Regions from separate parts of the Mesorhizobium sp. M0227 genome, predicted to be linked through region 2. Evidence: riboswitches for the same ligand, from Rfam matches in the RefSeq annotation. Region 2 holds a riboswitch; each other region holds the start of a gene.
What was found. Region 2 has a riboswitch for cobalamin ahead of NKJ00_RS30765 (CbtB domain-containing protein). Riboswitches for the same ligand answer to the same signal wherever they lie in the genome.
Positions count from the first base shown of each region.

Region 1: linked by a shared signal. The riboswitch ahead of NKJ00_RS10745 (ABC transporter ATP-binding protein) and the one ahead of NKJ00_RS30765 (CbtB domain-containing protein) in region 2 are both predicted to bind cobalamin.
Region 3: linked by a shared signal. The riboswitch ahead of NKJ00_RS12780 (aromatic ring-hydroxylating oxygenase subunit alpha) and the one ahead of NKJ00_RS30765 (CbtB domain-containing protein) in region 2 are both predicted to bind cobalamin.

Region 1 is NZ_JAMYSJ010000006.1:79,407-83,910, reverse strand. Features, by position in the region: gene NKJ00_RS10750 (ABC transporter substrate-binding protein) at 109-1,056, opposite strand; gene NKJ00_RS10745 (ABC transporter ATP-binding protein) at 1,102-1,890, opposite strand; cobalamin riboswitch at 2,053-2,259, opposite strand; gene NKJ00_RS10740 (AraC family transcriptional regulator) at 2,555-3,388, shown strand; gene NKJ00_RS10735 (DSD1 family PLP-dependent enzyme) at 3,393-4,504, opposite strand, start outside.
Region 2 is NZ_JAMYSJ010000043.1:30,932-35,435, forward strand. Features, by position in the region: gene NKJ00_RS30750 (methyltransferase family protein) at 213-689, opposite strand; gene NKJ00_RS30755 (heparan-alpha-glucosaminide N-acetyltransferase) at 686-1,684, opposite strand; gene NKJ00_RS30760 (MFS transporter) at 1,908-3,107, shown strand; cobalamin riboswitch at 3,164-3,367, shown strand; gene NKJ00_RS30765 (CbtB domain-containing protein) at 3,404-3,583, shown strand; gene NKJ00_RS30770 (CbtA family protein) at 3,599-4,393, shown strand.
Region 3 is NZ_JAMYSJ010000007.1:242,192-246,695, reverse strand. Features, by position in the region: gene NKJ00_RS12785 (FAD-binding oxidoreductase) at 1-266, opposite strand, end outside; gene NKJ00_RS12780 (aromatic ring-hydroxylating oxygenase subunit alpha) at 292-1,539, opposite strand; cobalamin riboswitch at 1,654-1,855, opposite strand; gene NKJ00_RS12775 (DUF680 domain-containing protein) at 2,364-2,561, shown strand; gene NKJ00_RS12770 (DUF680 domain-containing protein) at 2,633-2,833, shown strand; gene NKJ00_RS12765 (DUF680 domain-containing protein) at 2,903-3,139, shown strand; gene NKJ00_RS12760 (ABC transporter ATP-binding protein) at 3,217-4,329, opposite strand; gene bglA (beta-galactosidase BglA) at 4,355-4,504, opposite strand, start outside.

The DNA.
Region 1 (4,504 bases), on a different contig from region 2:
GCCTGGAAATGCGTCGTGTCTGTCAGGACGCGTGCGACGCACTTCCAGGATCTTTTGTTCATGCATGTCGGTGCCCCAAAACCGCTGCGCACTTTTGGGCGACAGGCATCAAAACGCTTCCGGATGCATGGCCTTGGCGATCTTGTCGATGGCTTCGATGTTGGCCGGTCCCGGCGTCAGTTCGGCATAGCGCAGGGCGACGAAGCGCTCGTTCTTGACCGCGTCGGTCTCCTTCATCGCTGGATGCGCCTTCAGGAAATCGAGCAGCTTCCTGTAGCCGCCACCGTCCTGATAATCGAGCAGGATGAGGAATTGCGGATTGCGCGACGCCACCGTTTCCCAGTCCGTGTTGCCCCAGCTGGTGTCCATGTCGGCCATGATGTTGTCGCCGCCGGCGGCTGATATCATGGCGCTGGGGATGGCGAATTTGCCTGCGGTGAACGGCTTGTCCTCGCCGGAATCATAGAGGAAGACCCGCGTTCCCTTGGCGTCGCCGACCTTGGCGGTGATGTCGGCGAGCCGCGTCTTCCAGCCGGAGACAAGCTTCTCAGCTTCGGCCTCCTTGCCGAAGATCTTGCCCAGTTTCTCGACGTCGCCATAGAGCAGGTCCATCGAGGCGGCGGGGCGGCTCTTGTCGAGATGGACGCAGCTTTCCGTCAGCACCAGCGTCTTGATGCCGTGCGGAGCAAGCGTGTCGGGCGTCACTTCACCACCCGGCTTCATGCCGTAGTACCAGCCGGCGAAGAAAAAATCGGGCTCGACCGCGACGAGGTTTTCGAGCGTCGGATATTTCGGCGCCAGTTCCGGGATCGAACCCTGCTCGGCCTTGAACTCAGGACCCACCTTGTACCATCCGGTGATGCCGGTCAGGCCGACGATCGACGGCTGCAGTTTCAGCGCGAAAGCCATCTCGGCCATGTTGAGATCCTGGATGACGGCGCGCTTCGGCGGCGCATCGAAGGTCAGCGGCTTGCCGCAGCTGTCGACAGTTACCGGGAAGGCCAGGGCTGTCGAGGCCAGCAGCGAGAAGGCAAGCGAAAAAGCAAGGCGTTTCAAGGGTTTGCTCCTGTGGACGGGATGATCGATATGGGACGGCTTCAATCAGGATGGCGGCGCGGCACGGTTCGGAACATCGAACACCGTCAGTTCGCGGTCTTCGGTCGGATGGCGCAGACGCAGCACATCGATGCCGAAAATTTCGCGAATCAGCTTTTGGGTCAGCGCTTCGCGCGGTGCGGCGAGCGCTTGCAGACGGGCATGGTTCATCACCGCCACCCTGGTGGCGAACGGTGCCACCAGCGCCAGATCGTGCAGCACCGCGATCACCGTCATCTCGAAGCCTGCCACGAGGTCGAGCAGTTCGCCGCGGGCGCGCGGGTCGAGATGGTTGGTCGGCTCGTCGAGGAACAGGATCTTTGGCTGCTGGGCGATGGCGCGGGCCAGTTGGGCGCGCTGGCGCTCGCCGCCCGACAGCGAGCCGATGGTGCGGCCAAGCAGCGGCAGCAGGCCGGTCCGGCGCAGCGCATCGACGACAATGTCACGCTCCTCGCTCCTGCGCCGTAGCCGAGCGTGCGGGACCCGGCCCAGCTCGACATAGTCGATCACCGCCAGCCGCGGATCGGGCTGGTCGGTCTGGCCGACAACGGCGATATGCAGCGCCCGCTCGGCGGCGGAAATCCCGCCCAGCCGGCGCCCGCCGAGGTTCACCTCGCCGGAGCTCGGCCGCAGCATGCCCGACAGCATGCGCAGCAGCGTCGTCTTGCCCGCGCCGTTGGGACCGATGATGGCTAGGCGATCGCCAGCGGCCACCGAGAAGCTGACCGCCTGGACCAGATCCCGCCCATTGGCCATGGCGCAGAGGTCATGTGCTTCGAGAAGCGCTACGGTCATCGGCTGCCCGCCAGATTGCCGGGATGGCAAAGCGTGCACACGATGATGCGATGATCGATAGAGCCGTCCAACTTTCCGTCACTTTCCAAAACTGGCGACGGAAGGAAGCTGGCGAAGCGGCCGACAAGACCGGGATTCGCGTTTCCTCCCGGCACACCCCGTCCGGTCAACTCAGTGATGGCAGGTCTCCTGGCTCGCGGGTCGTTGCGCCATCCTGCCTTCCCAGCCTTGCCGGCCAGTGGCATTCACGGATTTTGCTCGCCGCTTACAGTTGCGGGGGCAGCCACGGCCTCGACCCCTGGGGATCTCACCGTGTTCCCTTTTCACCCCTCGCCTTTCGACTCGGGGACCATCACCGCTTCAGCGTAGATTTCCCCCAATCGCTTCGCAATGGATTTCTCGGACGGAGTGGTGGGCCGGCTAGGGGAAACATGCATTTCACGCTCTCGATATGTAATAACATTACGCATTTAGAGGATGCCGCCTGGCGCTGTCAAGCGAAGCCTGCCGAATTTGGCTCGTCGGCGGCAAGGGGCGCTCGACCGCTGTGCCATATCGGTGTGCGACTGTGACGGGATCGGTTCGATTGCGCGGGATGCGCAATTTCGATCAAACTGGCCGCGCCAGGAAACGGCAGGATGATCTGGCCAATGCGAGGAGCAAAATGAACCCGACCGAGAAAGCGCTGTGGTTCGTCGAAAGTCATCTGCCGGAGGCGATCTCGCTTGACGATGTCGCGCAAAGCAGCGGCGTGTCGCGTTTTCATGTGACGCGGGCTTTCGGCGCTGCCACGGGCCGCTCGGTGATGGGCTACATGCGCTCACGCCGGCTCACCGAGGCGGCGCGCAAGCTGGCCGGCGGGGCGCCCGACATTCTCTCCGTCGCGCTCGACGCCGGCTACAACTCGCATGAGGCGTTCACCCGTGCCTTCCGCGATCAGTTCGGCACCACGCCGGAACTGGTGCGCGCGCAAGGCACACTCGACAAGCTCGACCTCGTGGAGCCGATCCTGATGGACCAGTCCTTCCTCACCAATCTCGAACCACCGCGTTTCGAGACCAGCCGGCCGTTCCTGATCGCCGGCCTCGGCGAACGCTACAGCTGCGAAACCAGCGCCGCCATTCCGATGCAATGGCAGCGCTTCGGCCCCTATATCGGCAACATTCCGGGCGAGGCCGGCGACGTCGCCTATGGCGTCTGCGTCAACGGCGACGATGCCGGCAATTTCGACTACATCGCCGGCGTCGAAGTGTCTGATTTTTCCGACCTGCCGAGGGAATTCAGCCGGGTGCGGGTGCCGGCGCAGAAATATGCGGTCTTTGCCCACCGCGAACACATCTCGACCATCCGCCGCACGGTCAATACGATCTGGAACAAATGGCTGCCGGCTTCCGGCCACGAGATATCGGATGCGCCGGAATTCGAACGCTACGGCCCTGAGTTCGACCCACGCAGCGGCAATGGCGGGCTGGAGATCTGGATACCGGTGAAGGCGTAGTCGGTCAGGCCATCGGCAGCGCCGGCCAGCGATCGACTATCCCGCCGCCGGAAAACACAGCGATCGACCCGAACTGCTGCAGCACGGCTTCGCTCTGCGTCGGCCTTAGAAACGCGTAGTCGCCGGGCTTTGCGGTCGCGTCGGCGGGCAAGCCCATGAATTGCTGGTTGGAGGACAGGCCGAGCAGCCCGTTCGCCTTCATGCCTTCGGGGAAGACGGGCTCGGCCATCCACTTGCCGCCATAGAGATAGCAGCCCTTGCGCGGGAAGCGGCCGAGCGCCTGCAGCAGGCGGGTGACGGCCGGCGGGCCAGGCAGCATCGGCTCGACCATTTTCAGGATCGGCGTGGCGATGAAGGCCGCCGGCTGGAAGCCGTCGAGGCCTGGCGTATCGAAATCACTGGGCAGCACAAAGGCCGAGCCCATCGAAACCTCGTTGGCCATGCCGCCATGATGAAGCAGCGCGGTCTTGCTGCCGCCGATGTTCAGGATACGGCGCTGGTCGGCGCCGAGACAGGCGACGAACGCCGACGCCTGCGCCGACGCCTTGGCCAATGCCTTTGCCGGTCCGCCGAAAAGGCCGGGAATGAGCGGCGCATGCGCCTCGTAGGCCATGACGCCTTCGCAATGCAGCCGGGCCGGCAACGCGCTCAACGCCTTCGACAAGGCCTCAGGATTGGCGAACCCGCCGCGATGCAGCCCGACATCGATCTCGAAAGCGATGCGCAGGCCGATGCCGAGTTCGCCAGCGAGGGCGCCATATTCCGCCAGTCTCTCCTCGCTGTCGATCAGCCAGCAGACACGCGACCAGTCAACATTACCCTTCACCAGCGCAGCCCTTGCCGCACCGATCGGCATCGGCTTGCCATAGAGCAGATCGGCATCCGGGAACGCCTTCAGCACCGCCTCGCTGATCGGCGGGTGAAAGGTCATGAAGCGCTCACTGCCGAGCGCCTTGCCGATATGCGCAAGCAGCGGCAGGCAGGCGAGCGATTTGTCGACCAGCCGCACGGCCAGGCCGGGATCCAGTCTCTCCTTTACCAGGGCAATGTTGCCGTCCAGCCGGTCGCGATCGAGCAGCAGGCAGGGCTGGAAGATGCCGGCTTCCTTCAGCGCAT
Region 2 (4,504 bases):
GGAAACGTCTATTCCTTCTGCAATGCACCGCGACGGCGCAGAACTTTGCTCCGCTGCACTCCTAGACCGAGGTCACGGCATGGATCCTAGGGTCTCCGCGACGGAGCTGCGCTCCTGCTTCGCCCTAGGATGACGAAGTTCGCAAGACTTAGGCTAATCGCCGAAGTGTGCACCTGTCAAAACCTCTCCGCGATGGAAACCGGAGCGCCAGCTCAAATCCAGCGGCGCACGCGTTTCGCGTAGTCGCGGTATTTCTTGCCGAATTTTGCCGCCAGCATCTTTTCCTCGCCTTCGATCGCCATTTTTTGCGTGGCATAGGCGGCGATGAAGGCGAGCGGCAGGAACCACACGATGCCCGAGACAAAGGCGACGCCGATCAACAGCAGGGTGTTGGCCAGATACATCGGATTGCGGGTGATGCCGAAGGGACCCGTGGTGACCAGGTGATCGGGCACAGCGTTCGGGTTCAGCGTGGTCTTGGCGCGGACCATGGTGCGGATCGCGGTGACCCAGAGCGCTGCAACGGCAAGCAGCACCACCCAGCCGGCGGCGAAAAGAATGTCGCCCAGGAGGTCACCGATCCAGGGCAGGGGATAGAGCAGGCCCAGCGCGATGCTGATGGCGATGGCGGCGGTGTAGATCAGCGGCGGCCACGGTATGAGCCCCGGCTTCGGCTGGTTCTCGGTCATTTGACCCCTTCCTCCATCAACTTGCTGTCCGTCTTGGCGGTACACATGCCGGCGAGATCGGACAGATGCGTCTTCCATTCCGCAGTCTGGTCGTTGTTGTAGAGCCGATCAAGCGTCGCCTCGCCCTCGAGCGTATCGAGCATGCAGACACAGTAGCTCGTACAGAACTCGGTGTCGCGCGACTGCTCGCAGGACAGCTGGCAGGTTTTGAGGAAATTCACCTGCGGGGTTTCGACCTGCGCCGGCATGATCTGCGAGAACAGCCAGACGCAGCCGATCAGCAATGGCTGGTGGATCAGGTAGAACGCCAGGCTGTGCCGGCCGATAAAGACCAGCGGGTTGGCCCAGCGACCGGGCGCCAATTCGGCAAGCCGGGCAAGCACGCCTGAACCGGCGGCGAGTTTCGTCACCGCGATGCCTGCAAGCACGGCGCCGAACCATGGAAACAACGGAACGTAGTCGTTGGAGCGTGGATTGTTAGCCGACAGGCCTACCCACCACAGCCATGGGTGATCGAACGCCTCGAGGCGCAGATAGACAGGCGCCGCAATGACGAGCGCGGCGACGACAAGCGTCAGCAGTGCCGGCAGCCGCAGAAAGGCGAGGCCGAGCAGGCTGGCCAGCGCGATCTCGTGCAAAATGCCGAAGAAGATGAATCCATCCGGGGTGGCGATGCGGGTGACGACCGAAATCGCGATCGCGGCTCCGGCGACCATGGCAAACCGCTTCCAGAAGCCGTTCCAGCGGATCTGTCGGCCATGGGCGAGGTACAGGCTGACGCCAACCAGGAACAGGAAGGTCGAGGCTATGCAGCGCGCGTAGATCTTCCACCAGCCGAAGGCGGTCAGGCCGGGATCGGTGTAGCCGAAGAACTCCAGATCCCAGGTGAAATGGTAGCTTGCCATGGCGATCAGCGCGATGCCGCGCACGATGTCGATGACGACGATGCGCTTTGGTCGATCCTGAACGGGTGCGGTCGGCGTTTGGATGCTCATGGTCTCGCATTCTGATTCAGCCCCGTTGGAGGACTATCACGGTTGCCCCGGACAAAAGAAGACCGGCAATCCTGCCGATAACGCCGGATCGGCCGCGGCATTGGGCCAGTGCCGGGAAGCCTTTGGCCGGCTTCGCTTTTGCCGGATGCACGTCGGTTTCCTCTTATTGGCACTGGGGTCGCCACGGCAGATTTAACCCGGTGAATCTGCTTCGGGGAAAGCAATGTCCACCCATGTGCGCCATCCGATCTGGCTGCCGGCTCTCAAGGCCGCGGACGCGCGCACCTTCGCGTCGCTCTATGCGGTCGAATCCTTCGCCCGCGCCACGGTGTCGAGCGTCATCCCGATCCAGGCCTATGAAATCCTGCACAACGAGCAGATCGTGTCGATGCTCTACACAGTCGTGGCGATGCTCGGCCTGTCGGTGACATTGTTCATGCCGATGCTGATCCGCCGCTTTGCCCGCCGCTGGGTCTACACATCAGGCGCCTGCCTGCTGGCCGTCGGCTCGCTGTTCTTCGTCACCGACACGCTTGCCGGGCAACTGGCCGGCATGCTGTGCCGGGTGATGGGCGCCAGCGCGCTGTCGATCACGCTCAACCTCTACATCATGGACCACATCCGCAAGACCGACTTCATGCAGGCCGAATCGCTGCGCATGGCGTGGTCGATGCTGGCCTGGACCGGTGGGCCGACGCTCGGCATCTTCCTCTACACGCGCTTCGGCATCTATGCCGCGCACGGTGCGGTCGCGGTGTTCGCGTTTGCCCTGCTGGCGCTGTTCTGGACCTACCGCCTCGGCGACACCCAGTCCATCCGTCCGGGCAAGACGCGCCCTGTCAATCCGCTCGCCAATATCGGCCGCTTCGTCGCGCAGCCCAGGCTCAGGCTGGCCTGGCTGATTGCCTTCGGCCGCTCCTGTTTCTGGACAACGTTCTTCGTCTACGGGCCGCTGTTCATGGTGATCACCGGCGAGGGCAAGCTGGCCGGCGGCCTGCTGGTTTCGGCCGGCAACGCGCTTTTGTTCATGGCCATCTTCTGGGGCAAGGCAGGAAAGCGCTTTGGCGGCCGCAGGACCATGACATTCGCCTATTTCGCCATGTCGGCCACGCTGCTGGCGGCAGGCTTCGTCGGCGAAACCGTGCCGCTGCTCACCGGCGCCTTCCTGCTCTGCGGCGCCTTCTTCACCATTGCGCTCGACGCGCTCGGCTCGACCGCCTTCATGCGTTCGGTGCGCTCCTATGAAAGATCGCAGATGGCGGCGGTCTACCGCACCTATCTCGACTTTTCCGAGCTGACGCCGCCGCTGGTCTATTCGGTGGTGCTGGCCTTCTTCGGCCTTGGCGCGGTGTTCGTCACGCTCGGCCTGCTGGCGGCGGTCTGCGGCTTTGTGACGTGGCGCTATCTGCCGAAATCGCTTTGACCTTCATGGCGCATTCGCAATGGCCGCCGGCGGAATTTGGTTTGCCGGAGGCGAGGATTCTGCCTATAGTCGCCGGTGTCGCCGGTTCCATTTTGGAGCCAAGAGGGAATGCGGTGCGGGCGAATTCGCCCAATGCCGTGGCTGCCCCCGCAACTGTGTGCGGTAGTCCTCTCCATATGCCACTGAAGATTTTTCTTCGGGAAGGTGGGGAAGGATGCTGATCCGCGAGCCAGGAGACCTGCCGGCGACAGGAAACTGACTTCGATGCCCTCGGGTGGAGGGCGAAAGGACAAGACATGACTACCGCTTCCGTCTCCCTCGGCGCCTCCGTCTCCTCGCAGTCGCGCTTCATGCAGCTCGCGCTTGCCGCGCTGCTCGGCATTTTCGTGATGGGCTTTGTCGGCTTCTCGCATATCGATGCCGTCCATAATGCGGCTCACGACTATCGCCATTCGATGGCGTTTCCCTGCCACTGACGAGGGGCTGACATCATGAATCTGTTTCGCAACGTCGTGTTCATCGCGGCGATCGCAGGGCTCGTGGCCGGCGTCGTCCTCGCCTGCCTGCAGGCCTATGCCACCGTGCCGCTGATCCTGAAGGCGGAAGTTTACGAACAGGCGGGCGGCGGGCATCACCATGACCATGGCGCTCCGGCCGCAACGGATAGCAATGCCATGAGCACAACTGCTCCGGCGGGAGATGCGATGAGCTCTGCTGCCCCGGCTGCGGCGGAAGCCGCTCCGGCAGACGAAGGTTGGGCGCCGGCAGACGGTTTCGAGCGTTTCGCCTTCAGCGTGCTTGCCAATATCGTCACCGGCATCGGCTTCGCCTTGATCCTGGTCGCGGTCTCCGAATTCGCCGGCGGCATCGGTGGCTGGCGCCAGGGCGTGTTCTGGGGCCTTGCCGGCTTTGCCGTGTTCACGCTGGCACCGGGCCTCGGCCTGCCGCCGGAATTGCCTGCCATGCCGGCCGCCGATCTCACCCAGCGGCAGATCTGGTGGTGGGCAACGGTGGCGGCAACCGCTGCCGGTCTCGGCCTGATCGCGTTCCGCAAGTCGCTGCCGCTGGCGATCCTTGCCGTCTTTTTGATCGTCGCACCGCATGTTGTCGGTGCACCGCAGCCCGACAGTTACGAGACGGCGATTCCGGAAGGGCTGCATCACCAGTTCGTGGTGGCGGTGACCGTGACCAACCTCGTGTTCTGGCTGGTGCTCGGCGCGGTCGTCGGTGTGGTGCGTGGCCGCTTCACCGGCACCGCGACCAGCCTGCGCGACAGCTTTGCCTGATCGCAAGACACTGACCTTCCTCATCGGCGGTGGGGGGGGGGGGGGGGGGGCGGGCCGCCCCCCAAAATAAAGAGGCAAGAAGGCCGCGCCCGCCGCACGAAGTATGAATTT
Region 3 (4,504 bases), on a different contig from region 2:
GCCTTCACCGTCACCGCGATCGAGAACGGCCGCGATGGCGAGGAGGACAGCGTATAGGTGCGCATCAGCGGCCCGTCCGATGTCGGCAGTTCCAGAGTCACGAATTGGCCCGGCTTGTAGCGGAACCAGGTCTGGTTGTCGGAGCGGAAGGTGAAGGTCTTCACGTCAGGCGCTTCGTCACTGACGCCGATCACTTCCAGCACCTGCAGCCTGTCGTTCCAGGGCGTCATCTGGTCGAGATGGCGATAGAGGCCAAGGTCCGTCATCGCATTCATCCTCTTGTCCCCTGGGCTAGGCGACGCTGCGCAAGGCTGGCCGGTCGCCTTCTGCGAGGCGCGGCCCGATGAACGACGCGTACCATTCGACGAACTGGATCACGCCGCCCTCATGCAGCTCCGAATAGGGGCCTGGTTCATAGGCCGGCGACAGGATGCCGAAGGCGTTTTCCTCGACGATGCGGCGGTCCTGGTCGTTGGTCTCGGTCCAGACATGGGTGAGCTCAGCGAGGTCGTAGTCGACCCCTTCGACCGCATCCTTGTGGACGAGCCATTTCGTCGTCACCGCGGTTTCCGTGGCACTGATCGGCAGCACGCGGAAGGTGACGGCGTGGTCGCCGAGGATATGGTTCCAGGTCGTCGGATAGTGATAGAGCAGCAAGGAGCCGATGCGGTCGGTTGAAACGCTGTCGGACAGGTTCTTCTGGACCGCTCGTTTTCCCGTCATAGTGTAGCTGACGGCATCGCGCAGCAGAGGCGCGCGGGTGGCGCGGTACTGCCCTGCCGGATCGATGCGGAATTTGCTCGGCAGGCCTGATGCCTCGCATCTAGCCCAGTGCGCGACCATTTCAGGGTCGCTGTCGGCGCCGTTGACGCCGGTCACGGTCGGAGCCTCGGGGAAGGTCTTGCACAGCTCCGGGTGATTGGCGGCGCAGTGATAGCACTCGCGGTTGTTTTCCCAGACCAGCTTCCAGTTGCCCTTCTCGACGATCGTGCTCTCGAAGGCGATCTTTGCTTCACGCAACCGGTGCGGCAAAAGATAGGGTTCGATCATCGCCCGCATCGGCGCGAAATCCGCCGGTTCCTTGGCCAGGCAGATGAAGATGTAGCCGCCGACGCTCTCGCAGGCGACCGGCTTCAGGCTGAAATCACTCTTGTCGAAACCGTCGGCCATCTGGCGGGCAAACAGCAGGCGGCCGTCCAGCTCATAGGTCCACTGGTGATAGGGGCAGACGAGCTTTGCCGCCGTGCCCTTCTCCGTGTTGCATACACGGCTGCCGCGATGGCGGCAGGAATTGTGGAAGGCGTTGATCTTGCCGTGCTGGTCGCGGACAAGGACCACCGGATAGTCGCCGATCTGCACGGTGATGTAGCTGCCCGGCTTCGGCAGTTCGCAATCATGGCCGATGAACAGCCAGTCGCGATACCAGATCAGCTCCATGTCGAGCTTGAAGTAGTCCGGATCGGTGTAGAAGGGCTGCTCCAGCGAAAAGCCTTGCCGGCGCCCCTTCAGGAGCCTCAGCATCTCGTTGCGGGTATCCATGTCCTGTCCTCGTTTCTAAGGACTGAACTGGTGGTGATGGAGGAAGGATTGAAACGCAGGCCGGCTAGGTGCCGACATGCGCTATCCACCTCTTGACCGCCCACCGCGATCAGTCGAGTCTAACAATCTCGGGCTGGTTTCCGGGCTCTGGAGTTGTCCTTGCGGACCATCGCGACACCTTCCCAGGCAGTTGCCCAGTGGTCTCCCGTTGCGACTTGAACTCCACCACCGTTGCGGGGGCAGCGCCGGATTCTGACCGGCTTCCCAATTCTCCGCCTCGTCGTCACGAAGCGGCACCTGAGATGGTATGATCTAACCACGATCGGGGGCGCGCCGTCGGCATGAAAACGACATCGTATCCATGCGGCGCGACACGGCATGCGAACGTTCCCGCAGACCGTCGCGGGCTGAAATCCACCTCCCGGATGGCCATTTTGCCGGCAGCGATATCCCCGAATCGGATCCCTTGGCGGGGTCAAAAAAGGTTAACGGTTTCGAAAAGTGACTATTAGCTCGATCTAAAATCGAACCGAACGGTTCGTTTCTGTTGACGGTGCGTGCAGGACGGTGTGAACGCAGGGCCTCTGAAACAGTCGGTGATCCATCCAGTGGTTACATCTAACATGCTGATATAAAGAAGAAAAATATACCCGTAGAGTTCCCTTGGCACAATTTCAAGGTGTGGATTCATGGTCCACACGGAACAACTTCGTGATTGGAAAAGGCGGGGTTGCCCTCCCACATCGGAGCTGTCCGAACGACGCGATTTCATTTCCAAGACACGCCGCTAGACGGACGGAAAAAGACGATACTGGAGTACAAAAATGAAAAAGATCATTCTCACTGCCGCAGCCCTTCTGGCCATTTCCGGCAGCGCCTTCGCTGGTAGCGACCACTACGGTTCGAACGCCGCGGCAGCCACTGCTGTCGACAGCTCGTACACCGCTTCGACCAAGAAGTCGGAACCGGCTGCTCAGGCGCCTGCCCAGGGTGCTGACCGCAACCTCTTCGGCAACAACTAACAGCCGATTCCCAGTCGACGGCGGGCTCGCCCGCCGCCCTGGCGAAATTCAGACATTCAGGAGTATTTAAGATGAACAAGATCTTCATTGCCGCCGCCGCCGTTCTGGCCATCTCCGGCAGCGCTTTCGCCGGCAGCGACAACTACGGTTCGAACGGCTCTAACCAGCCTGCCGCCGCAGTGGACCAGTCGTACACGGCTTCCACCAAGACCTCGGAACCGGCTGCCCAGACGCCCGCTCAGGGCAGCGACCGTAACCTCTTCGGTCGCTAACAGCCAATTTCGCAAGCGACGGCAGCTGTGTCTGCCGTCCTGGCGAAATCCAGAATTCAGGAGATTAAAATGAACAAGATCCTTATTGCTGCCGCCGCCGTTCTGGCCATCACCGGCAGCGCGTTCGCCGGCAGCGACAACTTTGGCTCCAATGGCGCCAATCAGCCTGCGGTTACTTCGGTTGACAGCGCGCATACGAGCTCGGTCCGCAACAGCGGTGGCCTCGTCGAGAAGCTGCTCAATTCGTCGGGCGACGTGGAGAAGTCCGCCCCTCAGGGCAGCGACCGGAATCTCTTCGGCCGTTAACAGCCGAAGCTGATCTTCAACAAAAGAGCGGCGGGCCTAGCCCGCCGCTCTTTTTGCGTCCAAGACGCGGTCCTGCCTCAGGCCGCCTTCGCTTCAGCCTCATGAAGGGCAAACGACCGTCCGTCAGCGTCGAAGATATGCAGGTCCTCGCCATTGGCGCTCAGCCGCAACGTCGAACCACGCTTGACCTCGACATTGCCGGGCAGCTTGGTCACCAGCGGCAGGTCGGCGCGACCGATGTCGACATAGACCAGCTGCACCTCGCCGAGCTGCTCGACATAGTCGACCGTCCCCTCGAACAGATAGTCCGCGCCGCTGGCGATGATCAGGTCCTCCGGCCGCACGCCAAAGCTCACCGCAGCACCCTTCGCCGAAGCCGGCGTTGCGATCGGCACGGTTGCCTTGCGTCCGCCGACATGGCTGACGACGGTCGGATTGCCTGACTTGTCGATGGTCGCGGGCAGGATGTTCATGGCCGGCGAGCCAATGAACTGGGCAACGAACAGATTGCCGGGCTTCTTGTAGAGATCCATCGGCGTGCCGACCTGCTCGATATGGCCGTCCTTGAGCACCACGATGCGGTCGGCCAGCGTCATCGCCTCGACCTGATCGTGGGTGACGTAGATCATGGTCGTGTTGGGCATCGATTCCTTGAGCTTGGCGATTTCGATGCGGGTGGCGACGCGCAGCGCGGCGTCGAGGTTCGAAAGCGGCTCGTCGAACAGGAACACCTTCGGATTGCGCACGATGGCGCGGCCGATGGCGACGCGCTGGCGCTGGCCGCCTGACATCGCCTTGGGCAGGCGGTCGAGATATTTGGTCAATTGCAGGATCTCGGCGGCCTGACGCACACGGCGGTCGATCTCGGCCTTGTTCTCTTTGCCGATCTTCATCGAGAACGCCATGTTGTCGTAGACGGTCATGTGCGGGTAGAGCGCGTAGGACTGGAACACCATGGCGATGCCGCGCTTCGACGGCGGCACGTCGTTCACCACTTCGCCGGCTATTCTAAGCTCGCCGGAGGTGATTTCCTCGAGCCCGGCGATCGATCTCAGCAATGTCGACTTGCCGCAGCCCGACGGGCCGACGAAGACGATGAACTCGCCCGACTTAATATCGAGGTCGATGCCGTGGAGAATGTTCAGATTGCCGTAGGACTTCTTCACTTGTCTTAGCGTGACATCGGCCATTTGGTTTCCTCCAGTGATTGGAAATTCAGTCGAGACGCCCGAACCAGGCGCCGTAGCCGCCAAGCTCGATGGAACCGCTGTTCGCCTGCCCCGAAAATCCGTGCCCGGGCAGAGGTTGCAGCGATCGGCCGCCAAGGTCAACCTTGGCCGGCCCGGCTCCCAGATTGAAGACGCA